One region of the Aneurinibacillus baijiui genome, then DNA from elsewhere that is predicted to be linked to it. Evidence: riboswitches for the same ligand, from Rfam matches in the RefSeq annotation. Region 1 holds a riboswitch; each other region holds the start of a gene.
The links. A riboswitch is a leader RNA that binds a small molecule or an ion and turns the genes downstream of it on or off. The one in region 1 is predicted to bind thiamine pyrophosphate.
Positions count from the first base shown of each region.

Region 1 (4,203 bases):
ATGGCTGTTATATGTGAATACGTTCGTGCTAGGCTTTATCAGCTTAAGCAGCTTTGCGGTCACGGTGGTATATGCGCAGCGGCTTGCACCGGGCAAGATCGGTCTTGTATCGGGCCTGATGATTGGGCTTGCGATTGGCGCGGGCGGTGTCGGTGCGACGGTGCTCGGATTTCTTGCAGATAAGATCGGATTGATCACAGTAATTGAATTGCTTATTATTTTCCCTATTCTCGGTGTCGTGCTAGGGTTCAAGCTTCCCGATATGGGAATACGAGGAAGCAAACCGCCTGTACAAGTAGACAAAGCCGACAACGTACGCAATTTTGGATAAGTAGATAGGACGTGCCGATCAATATTCTGATCGGCACGTTTTTTAGTAAGAGAGAAAAGAAATCCTGCTTACACAAGACTTTTCCAATACGACCATGCGGTAAGATAGTGCGACAAATCTTGCGGATGATGCTTCCTGCATGCTGCCAAACGACAATAGAGAGCAATCAGCACTTCCTCCCGCAGCCATGCAGGATCGTTAGCTCTTGCGGGATACAGATGGATAGCGGCAGGTATGATCGCATCAAGAACCAGCTCATCCGGTGAGGAACAGAATGCGAATGTAAGGTCATATATAGGTGGACCAAGTACCGGGATGGGGTCGATGATCCCTTGCAGGTCTCCCTGACTATCAAATAAAAAGTTATGGATGCCGCAGTCTCCATGAAGCAGATAAGGATCAGCATTCCCGCATAGTCTTGAGGAATCTTGTGCTGCTTTTTGTACCATCTCAAAGTCTGTGTCAGGTACACAACCTGAAACGAATGGCTTCGCTTCAGTAATGCGTTTGATGAGAAAGTCAGACCATGATGAAGATGGCTCATCTGCCCAGCCCCAGCCGTATAAACTCCTGCACGGCTGATAGAAGTGAAACAGATGGGTAGAAAGAGTATGCAATAACTTGGTTTTTGCGCCCGGATGGTAGTTATGGTTGTCTGGTATGTATGTATAGATAACGTATCGCTGCATTGGATCGACATAGTATAGATCCGGCAGGATAGAAACATGTTTGTATGCAGTAAGAAATGCGGAAGTGACTTCAATTTGTTTTCTGTCCTCCGTTTTAATTACAAAAAGCGCATTGTTATCACATGATAGGATGCCAACTATGCTGGCAGTCGTTCCAGACATGGAGGTAAAGGTAACATTTTCTTGCGGGAGTACTTTTTTTTGCTGCAGTTCTTTGATGAAGGTTTGGATAGCGCTGTCCATGCTTGCGTCCTTCTTTCTAATGGATTGTTTTATAATAAAAGAACGCAGCCAAAAAGGATGCGTTCATCTTTGTATACTTATTCGTGCTGGCTGATGCATGTCTTGACTAGCGTGACAGGGAGTGCGGCGTAAGCAGAGAAGCACGCGTCGATAAGAGGAGCAGAATGACCGCACTATTAATCAAAATCTCCGGCACAAGATAGGAAATGTTATACAAAAGAGAATACCAGGCGACCGGCATGCCTTCAGGTGCAAAACTCCCGAACCAGATGACACCGGAAGCGAAATGGCAGGTGAAGCGAAGCACAGCGGCAAGCGTAATGCCTGCTACCGCGCGTGCAAGCGTGGTAGTTTTACCTGCGATGCGGGCGGCGAACAACCCGGACAGCCCAATTGCGGCATACGGGATTGGGTAGTCAAGCAGCACCTGAATCGGGTGATAGATGGAGCCGCCAATCATCAGTTTTAGCAGACCAACAATTAGTCCGGCGATCAATCCGGCCTTTATGCCGCGGCGAAAAGAGAGCAGCACAATCGGAATCATCACAAGTGAGATGGAACCGCCCTGCGCCCAGAAACCGCCAAATTGGATAAAACTCAATGCATATGCCATTGTAGCCATGATCGCTGTCTCTACCATAATAAGCAATCGTTCATTTCTCATTATTTGATCCTCCTTCTATGTGTAATCAATGCAAAAAAAGCGCCCTTCCCGCTGTCGAGAAGTGCGCATGTGCACATCGTTTGAACTTTCCTACGCTGGCATCATCCAGATCAGGTGAGTAAGGGTTCTGAGTGCGGGAACTCAATCTCAGCCGACAGGCGGCACCCCCAGTTCAATATCGTATGGAATTATAACGTAAAAGACTGGATTTATTGTAGCATATTCTATACACCTGGCAAAGTCTGTGCTGTGAAAAAAGAAGTGTACAGAAAGAATTTAGAAAAATCTATATGATACATCAATTAAAAAAAGTTAGGATTTGCTTGTCAGAAATCCTTTAGTATGGTATAACTTCATCTGTCTACCACACTAAAGGGGGAACCGGAGTTGTTTAATGCAGTTGTTGTGTCTGTGTTCGTCGTTGTGGTGTTGTCTCTGCTGCGGATCAACGTTATATTCGCGTTGATTGCCGCTTCAATTACGGCTGGTCTGATTGCAGGATTGCCGTTGACGGAGACGATTTCTACAATGATTAATGGAATGAGCGGACAGATGGAGACCGCGCTTAGCTATGTACTGCTCGGAATGTTTGCGGTCATGATTGCGCGTTCGAATATTACATCGATTCTTGTAAAGAAATTAATTGGCATATTGCGAGGCAAGCGGGGAGTGTTGCTTGTGACGATCGCTGTTGTGGCGAGTTTATCGCAAAATGCGGTCCCTGTGCATATTGCTTTTATTCCTATTTTAATTCCACCGCTGCTCTCTTTATTTAACCAGATGAAGATTGACCGCCGCGCGATTGCCTCTGCGCTGACATTCGGCCTGCAGGCACCTTATATTATGATCCCGGCAGGATTCGGTCTGATCTATCATCGTATTGTCGTCAATGAGATGGAGAAGAATGGAATGAGTATGGGGTTATCCATGTTTCCTAAAGCGATGCTTATTCCGGGTCTGGGGATGATACTAGGCCTTCTTGTTGCTTTATTCATTACGTATCGTAAGCCAAGAAAATATATCGATAAAGAAAATGTACTTGCTCCTTCAACCAATCAGGAAGAATCGACCACATTTACTTATAAGCATGCGTTAACGCTTGTATCGATTGCAGGGGCATTGAGCGTTCAACTATGGACAGAATCGCTTGTGCTTGGCACACTCTCAGGTATTCTATTAATGTTTCTCTTCCGTGTGGTTCGTTTGCCGGAAGGTGATGACGTAGTACAGCGGGGCGTAGCGATGATGGGATTCATTGCTTTTGTTATGCTGCTTGCATCCGGCTATGCTTCGGTGCTTCAAGAGACAGGTGCGGTGAAAGAGCTGGTCGCAGCAAGTGGAGATGCGCTGCAGGGCAGTCAATTGATCGCTGCTGCACTTATGCTCTTGATCGGGCTGCTTATTACGATGGGAATCGGTTCTTCATTTGGAACGGTGCCGATTATTGCTGCCATTTTTGTTCCGCTCTGTTCTGAATTGGGCTTCTCTATGCTGGCAACGGCTGCGTTGATCGGTACAGCGGGCGCGCTTGGCGATGCGGGATCACCTGCTTCAGACAGTACGCTTGGGCCAACTTCAGGGTTGAATGCTGACGGACAGCATCATCATATATGGGATACGTGTGTACCGACATTTTTGCATTACAATATTCCGTTATTTGTTTTTGGTCTAATCGCAGCTATGGTATTATAAGAAAAGCGTCGAGTCCGCTTAGGCGAGACTGCGACGCTTTTTTATAACGTAAGAAGCAGGCTATGCGATTTTTAAGCTAACAACGAGAACAACACCCAATACAAGGACGGCAGAACCAGCCATCAGGCGTACATAATTGGCAAGCATTTTCTTGCGCAGTTTCGCATTGTCAGCCCCTGCTTGATTGAGCACTTTTTTCTTAAAGCGATTGCCGTAGAATGTAATCAGACCGATGGAGAGCAGAACGATCAGCGATCCGGTATCTTGCATGAAGCGCAGCCAGAAGGCGGTCTCTTGTCCCATCAAGCCTAAGTTGAGCATCATCATAAGACCGCTTACCATGACGATGAGTGCACTTGGATTTAACAGCCAGTTAACGATTGTAATGAGGGAGCGAACAATGCCTTCTGTTTCTTGTGAGCCGCCTCGCTTATTAAGGGTGTACAGAACGAGAGCTAAAGAAAGCAGTCCGCCGAACCAGATGGCAAGACTTCCAATATGCAGGAAATAATAGAGCGAATGCATAAATGTCCTCCTTCGTATACTATGAATAATCAAACCTGACTATTTTTACACTATTATTA
Region 1 covers NZ_JBFTXJ020000001.1:528,590-532,792, forward strand. The annotation lists gene AB3351_RS02535 (MFS transporter) at 1-331, shown strand, start outside; gene AB3351_RS02540 (phosphotransferase) at 400-1,263, opposite strand; gene thiT (energy-coupled thiamine transporter ThiT) at 1,370-1,927, opposite strand; TPP riboswitch at 1,998-2,106, opposite strand; gene AB3351_RS02550 (Na+/H+ antiporter family protein) at 2,315-3,619, shown strand; gene AB3351_RS02555 (hypothetical protein) at 3,680-4,144, opposite strand.

Region 2 (4,203 bases), 210 kb from region 1:
GTATTGTCTAGGTTACGATCCGCCTGCGCCTTAGCTTCGTGCACATGGTTTGTCATATTCTGCATCATCTGCAGAATATGCTGGGTCTGTTCTGCCTGACGCACACTGCCTGCGGCGACTTCCTGCATCGTCGTTGCCACCTGATGCGATGCCTGCTCCGTCTGTCCTGTAGCATGCGCTAGTTGTTCCGAGGAAGCCGCTACATGATCCACCGTATGCTGCACCTGCCGAATGAAGTGTGAGAGACGCGTCTCCATAATCTGAAACGAATGAGCAAGCTGCCCCACTTCATCTTTTCTGTTCGCGGATATCGCAAGTTCTGCTTCTACAGTGGATGTCAAATCACCGTTTGCAATTTTTTCCGCTGTTTTGCTAATCAAATGCAGAGGACGTAAACTTCTCTGAACGACATACATAAACAGCAGAATGGAAAACGCTAAAAGCAATAGGCTAGAAAGTATAAAAGTTGGAATATTAGAAGCCAGGATGTCTTGTGTAAGGGAGGCAACGAATGGTGCATGCAGATCGACGCCAAGCACACCGATGATGGCACCGTTTTCATCTTTAATCGGTGCAAAGGCTGAAAAATAATCGCCATACTTCTCATCGTGAATGAGGCCGCTATACGCAGTACGGCCTTGCAGAGCAGGTGCTACATCCTCAAAAGCCGTAGCCGTAACAGCTTCACCAATGGGCGAAGCCGTTTTCGAATGTTTCGGCTGTCCGTCCACCATGATATGCAGCGCATCTCCATCAACTGTAAGTGTATAAACATAGAGAGCACCAAGCTTTTCGCGTACGTCGTTTAGTGTATTGCGAATCGTCCAATATGCTTCATTTTCTTCAGGATGAGCGAGCAGTTTTTTGTACGTATTTATATCTACATAGGCGACCGTATTGGTAGCGGTCTGTGCACTATATGCCGAAATACCTTGTTCTACGGCCCGACTCACACTCCAATAGGAGAAAAAAGCACTGATGCCGACAACCAGAAGAACAAGCAGAGCAGCCGAAAGAGAGATTCGCATTCGTAGGCTCATATTTTCACCATTCCTTTCGTATCATTTCACCCGTGATTAGGTGAACAATTATACCCAATGCAACTTTATTGCCAAATGCTGTATGACAGAAGGTAAGCAGTTTGTTACCTATCACGTATGCAAGGTCGCATAAACGTATGTTTTTACGCATAAAAAAACAACCCAGAACGCAGTCCAGGCTGTTGTGTTCTCTTCTTACTTTTGGATGGAGGAAGATGGGCGAATCTCTTCCTGACGGAGCGCTCTTCTCAGTGTCGGCACAAGCAGTAAACTCAGTATTGCCCCTGCTAGACTGCTGATGAAAAACGGAGGAATAAATGCGAATGCGCCCGCACTTTTTCCAAGAAAAATCGAGGCAAGCGGTACCGATATGAAGGCACCGATGATCCCTGTGCCTACCACCTCACCCACAGCTCCCATAGAGGCTCTGCGCGTCCACCTGTACAAAAAACCTGCAAACAGAGCACCAACCATACTTCCCGGAAACGCAAGTATAGTACCGATGCCCAAAAGATTGCGGAGCAGCGCGATCATAAACGCAATCATTACAGCCGGCCCAGGGCCAAGTGTGACCGCAGCGATCACATTGACCGCATGCTGTACGGGATATGCTTTGGCTACGCCGGCCGGAAACCAAAGAAAGCTTGAGCCGACAATTCCGATGGCGACCAAAAGCGCCATCATCGTAAGACGTCGTGTTGAGTTTGTGTGCATACACATTCCACCTTATGTTATATTGCAGTTCTGGTTGTGCTTATTATAAAACAAAAAACCACCCGAAGCGGGTGGTTTGCAGCCATAACGAAAGCATCCTCACGCCACTTTCCTACGCTGCGATTACGCAGATCAGGTTCAAAGGGTCGAAATATTTCTCTCAGCCATTCGGCTCCCCTAGTGGTTACTTGTATCCAATTGCCTTTATGGTACTCTTAATTCTTATATAATGCAATACGCCTGTTTATTATCCATATATTGAAAAAAACAAATTGCATACGTCCGCATGTTCCCTCAAAACAAAGGGGACGCATGCTGGACGCATCCATCTTTTCTATCCATCGATGGATACCAAAGGTGTGGATGGCTCCAAGAGGAAAAGAGCACCACAACCGGACACAAACAAGGCCTTTCGTCTCCCTTCCCGAGCGGTTGCCCTAGCCAGGCGAAAGAGAACAGCAACAGTCTCCCTTCTTGCATCTGCCCAGATGTTTTGCTGTTCCGACTGGCTCGGCAACAAGCGGCCCTCGATGTTTCTGTGTGGGAGACGAACCGACGTCCGTTTGGGGCAGGGTGTGGTGACGATTTACCCTGAATCATCAACACCCTTGATAATACAATACGCTATAGTTTTTCAATGATCTTATCAACTAACCCGTATTTTTTTGCTTCCTCCGCCAGCATAAAATTATCCCGGTCCGTATCCTTTTCCACCTTTTCATACGGCTGTCCCGTACGATCGGCTAAGATCTTATTGAATATGCTTCGTATTTTAATGATTCGCTCTGCATGAATCATCATATCACTGGCCTGCCCCTTCGTTCCTCCCCAGGGCTGATGGATCATAATTTCCGAATTTGGCAGCGCCAACCGCTTTCCAGGCGCTCCGGCCACGAGCAGAATCGCACCCATGGAAGCCGCCATCCCGACACATATGGTTGATACATCCGGTTTAATAAACTGCATCGTATCATAGATGGCCATACCCGCTGTCGTCGATCCACCGGGACAATTAATATATAGATGAATGTCTTTTTTCGAATCTTCCGCTGTGAGGAAGAGAAGCTGAGCCACAATTGAATTCGCTACCTGATCATCAATCGCGCTGCCCAAAAAGATAATCCGATCCTTAAGCAGCCGCGAATAAATATCATACGATCGCTCTCCGCGACTCGTCTGTTCAATTACCACCGGAATTGTCGTCACATATATCACTCCTTTGCATAGTTATACTGTAAACGACGAACACCAACAAAAAGATACGGCAGGCCCGATGATTTCTTACAAAAATAAAAGCCCAAGGCAGGGAATTGATCTCCCTTGCCTCAGGCCTTTATTTAGGAATATACCATTTATCCAAGCACATTTTGACCGTCGCTCATGTATACATACACTTCTTTAAATTTCCCGTTCTCAAAATAGAAGAAATTGCAGTTTGTAAGAAAGATCTCCTCTCCGCCCTCTGTAGAGATGAGTTCTACATTAAACTGGGCAGAGCAACGGCTATTTCCAACGTCTACAACATGTCGAAAATCTTTGTGCACCATCTTCGGCTGATAGTTTTGAAACAGCTCCACGTACATCGCACGAATCTCGGTATCTCGTCCCTGATGTACAGAATGAGCAGACTGAATGGTAAACACGGCGTCTTCATTGAAGCACTCCAATATTCCTTCCAGATTCCTCGCATCTACATTTGCAAAATATTTGTTTTCCACCATATCGACATAGAATGCATACGTGTCAGTTGTACGAGCGGCATCTTCCATGTGGGTCCTCCTTCATTATAGTGGGTTTCACATTTTGACCGTACCTGTCTTCATCAACATTCCATCCAGACGACGCCCTATCTTCTCCTCCATCCAGCAAGCTGTCTCGATTAGTTTTTCCACCTCCATCCCCGTTTCCTCTCCCATCTCTCTGAACATATTCACCATATCCTCTGTACAAACATTCCCCACTGCCTTCGGAGCAAACGGGCAGCCGCCAAGACCAGCAAGCGAGGAATCAAAAATGCGGACACCTGCCTGATAACCAGCAAACACATTGGCAAGACCTAATCCTCTCGTATTATGAAAATGAAGACCAAGCTCTACATCAGGAAAACGCTTTGTAAAGGCACGCACCCATGCCTGAACCTGCAAGGGATGAGCCATTCCGGTCGTATCCGCTAACGTAATACCTTCACAGCCCGCTTCAAGGAATTGATCGGCAATGGCAAGGACATTCTCAATCGATACCTCACCTTCAAATGGACAGCCAAATGCAGTGCCTAATACCCCGATGCAAGGTTTGCCCGCCGCGCTTGCTTCCCGAATCACAGCACTCAATTCAGCCGCCGACTCAGCAGCGCTGCGGCGTGCGTTGCGCTGGTTAAACGCATCACTTACAGCCATCACAATATGAAGCATATCAATATTCGTGCGACTGGCCCTCTCTAACCCCGAAC
Region 2 covers NZ_JBFTXJ020000001.1:318,784-322,986, reverse strand. The annotation lists gene AB3351_RS01560 (methyl-accepting chemotaxis protein) at 1-1,040, opposite strand, end outside; gene thiW (energy coupling factor transporter S component ThiW) at 1,236-1,754, opposite strand; TPP riboswitch at 1,847-1,943, opposite strand; gene clpP (ATP-dependent Clp endopeptidase proteolytic subunit ClpP) at 2,379-2,960, opposite strand; gene AB3351_RS01545 (nuclear transport factor 2 family protein) at 3,107-3,523, opposite strand; gene AB3351_RS01540 (hydroxymethylglutaryl-CoA lyase) at 3,551-4,203, opposite strand, start outside.
Region 2: another riboswitch for thiamine pyrophosphate. It lies ahead of thiW (energy coupling factor transporter S component ThiW); the one in region 1 lies ahead of thiT (energy-coupled thiamine transporter ThiT).

Region 3 (4,203 bases), on a different contig from region 1:
CGACGATACGATCGGCTAGATGCAGGTATTCAAGCAGTTGTTGGACATTTACTATGGTGCTTGGTACATTTTGCACTTCGCCATTAATCGTGAGTGTCATGAGAGTGATGCCTCCTAACTTTATAAGGTTGCGTGTGCATCTCCTGTTACCATATCAGCGATGATCTTTCCGGTAAGCGGACTGAGAAGAATTCCATTGCGATAATGTCCGGTAGCGGCCAATACATTCGCATAGGAAGCGATCGGGCCGCAATATGGCATACCGTCCTCTGTTTGTGGACGTAGACTGGCCCATGCTTTTTCTAACGGGCAGTTCTTAAGTTCAGGCAGGAGTCGAATGGCTTTTGCCATGAGCGCCTGCAGCCCATCGATAGTCAGACGGCTGTCAAATCCGCAATCAGCAGACGAGGCTCCAATCAGTAGACGATTGCCATCTTTGGGTACGATATAGCAGCCGTCGGCATACATTGTTTTTTGTACGGGCTGCCGCATTGATAGGACAGAGAAAGCCTCGCCTTTAATCGGAAAGACGGCAAGAGTCAGACCAAGCATATGTGCGATGCGTCCGCTCCAGGCTCCGGCGGCTAGAACATATTGTTTTGCCGTCCATTTACCGCGCGAAGTCACGATGCCAGTAACATGCTCGCCCTCCTGTTCGATATGAAGCACTTCACAATGTTCCACAAGCTCCGCTCCATGGCGGGCGGCGGCAACTGCAAAGGCTCTCGTTAAATCAGGTGCAGAAACCTGGGTATCATCTGGCAGATACAGAGCTCCGGCAATCTCACGGCTTACTTTAGGTTCCATCTTAATCACATCCGGCTGGTCCAGCCAGTCAGCACGAAGGCCGTGTGTTTGCTGCCAGCAACCGCGCTGCTTAAGAGCTGCGGCCTCCTCGGTGGTCCAAGCAATACGAAGCATCCCGGATTCATTTAAGCCGATATCAATATCGGACGCCGCCCTAAGCTCTTCTGCCAATTCCTTGAACATCGCCCGGCTTCTGAGCGACAGATCAACGAGCGGTCCTGGTTCGGTAAATTCTACTTGAGCACCGAGCATGCCTCCTGCCGCACTTGAAGCGTGCGCACCGATCGTGTCCCGTTCCAAGACAGCGACCTTTTTTCCACGCTTAGAGAGCTGATAGGCGATAGAGACGCCGATGACTCCGCCCCCGACAATAATCACATCATACGTATTCATTTTCTTTTTTCCTCCCTGTTAGGAGGCCACGCATACCTGGGGGGTACGCGCGCATCCTGGATAGCCTGATGAAATTCCTTCACAGAAAGTACCGGATCGATCGACTGCATAACGGCGGATAATGCTGCAATACCCGTACATCCAGTTGCAAGCACATCCGCCGCACGATCTGGTGTAATACCTCCAAGCGCAATGACAGGCAAGTCGATGCTTTCGGCCATCTCTTGAAGTAGTTCAAGTCCACGACCCGGCTGGCCAAGCTTTGAAGCGGAGGGGAAAATATGTCCGTATAGTACATAATCGGCCCCTGCCGCCTCAGCAGCTTTTGCTTCAGATAGACTATGAACAGATACACCAAGTAATTGAGTAGGAGCCAGTTGGCGAAGTACGGCGGCTGGCATGCTATGGTAGGTGGCCTGGATGGCTGCCGCTCCGCTTGCTTGTGCGATATCTGCACGGTCATTAATTGCGAGCTTAGCGGAGGGGATACCAGACGCTGTTATTTGTTGCACCCATTCCCACAGTTCTTTGGCTGTCTTCTCTTTCTCACGCAGGTGAAAAAGATCAACATACGGATGAATTTGTGCCGCAATTCGGCAGACGACTGTAAGCGGCTGCGTGCCGCTGCTGAGTACGTGAAAAGCATGCCGCATTTTTGTACCTCCAAGCGTAAAATAAAAAAGCCGGGACCCTATATGGGACCCGGCTTGCCTGCATTGTATAAAATGCTTGTCTGCCGCCTACTTTCCTACGCTGGTACAAACCAGATCAGGTCCCAAGAGTTTAGAAACTTCATCGCGTTTCATTCTCAGCCCGGCTCATCGGGTTCCCCTAGTAGTACTTTCTTTGCTATTGAATTTTTTTCATTATAACAAATCTGAATAAGAATGGAGAAGAAAATTTTAAAAAACTTCTGTACATATGATGTGTGTGCTTTTATAAAATGGCCGCAACAAGTTTGCTTCGATGTAATAACCCTTCTCTTCCTGAGGTAATATACTACTAACTTGTTTGCTAGGTTATTCACTCAGGAGCGGAGGAGATTAGCATGAAGATCAAAAGAAAACAACAGGATACGTTTCGGAAAATCTGGCTATATCGTTTAAAAAATAATAAAACCATGATACTCAGACAGGCGATGGAAGAAGATGCGCGACATATTATTCATCGTCTGCATCGTGTGCTTGATGACGGTATCTACCTAGAAGAAGAAAAAGAGACGATGAACAGCGCAGAAGAGGAGGCCGCTTTAATTGGCCGCATGAAGCAGGAGGGGAGTCTGTACGCTGTGGCTGAATTTGGAGAAGTCATTGCTGGTGTGGCACAAATTAAGCGCGGCACTTTAGAGATGAATCGCCATATAGGTACATTTCGTATTTGGCTTGGACCGGAATTTCAGGGCTATGGCATCGGGTCGAAGCTGATGGATTATGCACTGCAATGGGCCGAGCATCAGAAGCTAGAGAAGGTGTGCCTTGATGTATTTGCGGATAACGAACGAGCCATTGAGATGTACAAGAAGTACGGCTTTGTTATTGAAGGTCGCCGCAAGGCCCAGTTTATCCTAGATGATAAGCATGTAGATGAAGTATTCATGAGCAAATTCATGTAACAAAGCGCAGGCACAAAACGGAATGACCGTTTGTGCCTGTTTTCCTTTTTTGGGTAGAAATTATAGAGAGACTTCGGGTAGAATAAGAAATAGTTTGTTTTTGCAGAGAAAGGAAGGAAATCATGAATTCATTCATAGCTTTTCAGCTGAAGCCGGAGATTCTGCAAGGTATTGCAGATTTATATTATAAAGAGCCAACTCCAATTCAAGCACAGGCGATTCCGCTGGCCCTTGAAGGCAAAGATGTTCTCGGACAAGCGCAGACAGGTACAGGGAAGACGGCTGCATTCGTTATCCCTATGCTTCAGAAGCTTGACCCAGATAAAAAAGATGTACAGGCGCTTGTGATGACACCAACGCGCGAGCTGGCTATTCAAATTGCCGAAGACATTGCTGATTTAGGCAAGCATATGGGAATTAGCGTATTGTCGCTGCACGGTGGACAGGATATTATGCGCCAGATCAGCAAGCTCTCCAAGCATGTGGACATTGTTGTAGGAACCCCAGGTCGGATTCTTGACCATCTGCGCCGAGAGACGCTTCATTTTGGACGGATTCATACGCTGGTCCTTGACGAAGCCGATAAGATGTTGGAGATGGGCTTTGTAGAAGAGGTAGAAGAAATCTTTATCCAGACCACCCACCAGAAGCAGGTCCTTCTATTCTCGGCAACTGTTCCGGATGGTGTTCGCCGTCTGGCGCATCGTTTTATGCGGGAGCCGCAAATTGTGCGCGTTGAGAAAAAGCAGATGACAGCAGAGAATACGAAAGAATCCTATTATGTAGTCAATCAGAGCGAGAAACTGGACGTGCTGATGAAGCTTGTAGGAGAGGCTAGGCCTTATCTGGCAGTCATCTTTGCCAATACGAAGCAGCGGGTTAATGAGCTGGTTCGCCGTCTACAGGAGAACGGTATCGAAGCCGAAGCGCTGCACGGTGATCTTAGCCAGAAAAAGCGTGAACAGGTAATGGATCTTTTTCGTGAGGCGAAATTTCAATATCTTGTGGCAACGGATATTGCTGCCCGGGGATTGGATGTAGAGGGGATTACCCACGTATTCAACTATGACATGCCTTCAGATGTAGAAAGCTATATTCATCGTGTAGGTCGAACAGGACGTGCAGGACAAGAGGGGGAAGCCATCTCGCTCATCTCTCCGCGTCAGAAGCAGTGGTTCGATCGCTTTTCCCGCTCCATTAGCGGCGGTGTTGAGCAGAAGTTCTTAGGCGGTAAAAAACGCGAGGAACGCAAAGTGCGCCGGAGAGTCGAAACTGCTGCTGAGGTTACGGAACAGGAGCGGCAGGCAGATGAACGAAGCGCGGAGAAAAAGCCGGCGGCCAAGCCGCAGGGCGGACGTGCCAAGGCGCAGCCAGCCAAAGTAAAGCCTGGC
Region 3 covers NZ_JBFTXJ020000005.1:57,639-61,841, reverse strand. The annotation lists gene thiS (sulfur carrier protein ThiS) at 1-100, opposite strand, end outside; gene thiO (glycine oxidase ThiO) at 121-1,200, opposite strand; gene AB3351_RS11165 (thiamine phosphate synthase) at 1,197-1,853, opposite strand; TPP riboswitch at 1,929-2,043, opposite strand; gene AB3351_RS11160 (GNAT family N-acetyltransferase) at 2,249-2,812, shown strand; gene AB3351_RS11155 (DEAD/DEAH box helicase) at 2,935-4,203, shown strand, end outside.
Region 3: another riboswitch for thiamine pyrophosphate. It lies ahead of AB3351_RS11165 (thiamine phosphate synthase); the one in region 1 lies ahead of thiT (energy-coupled thiamine transporter ThiT).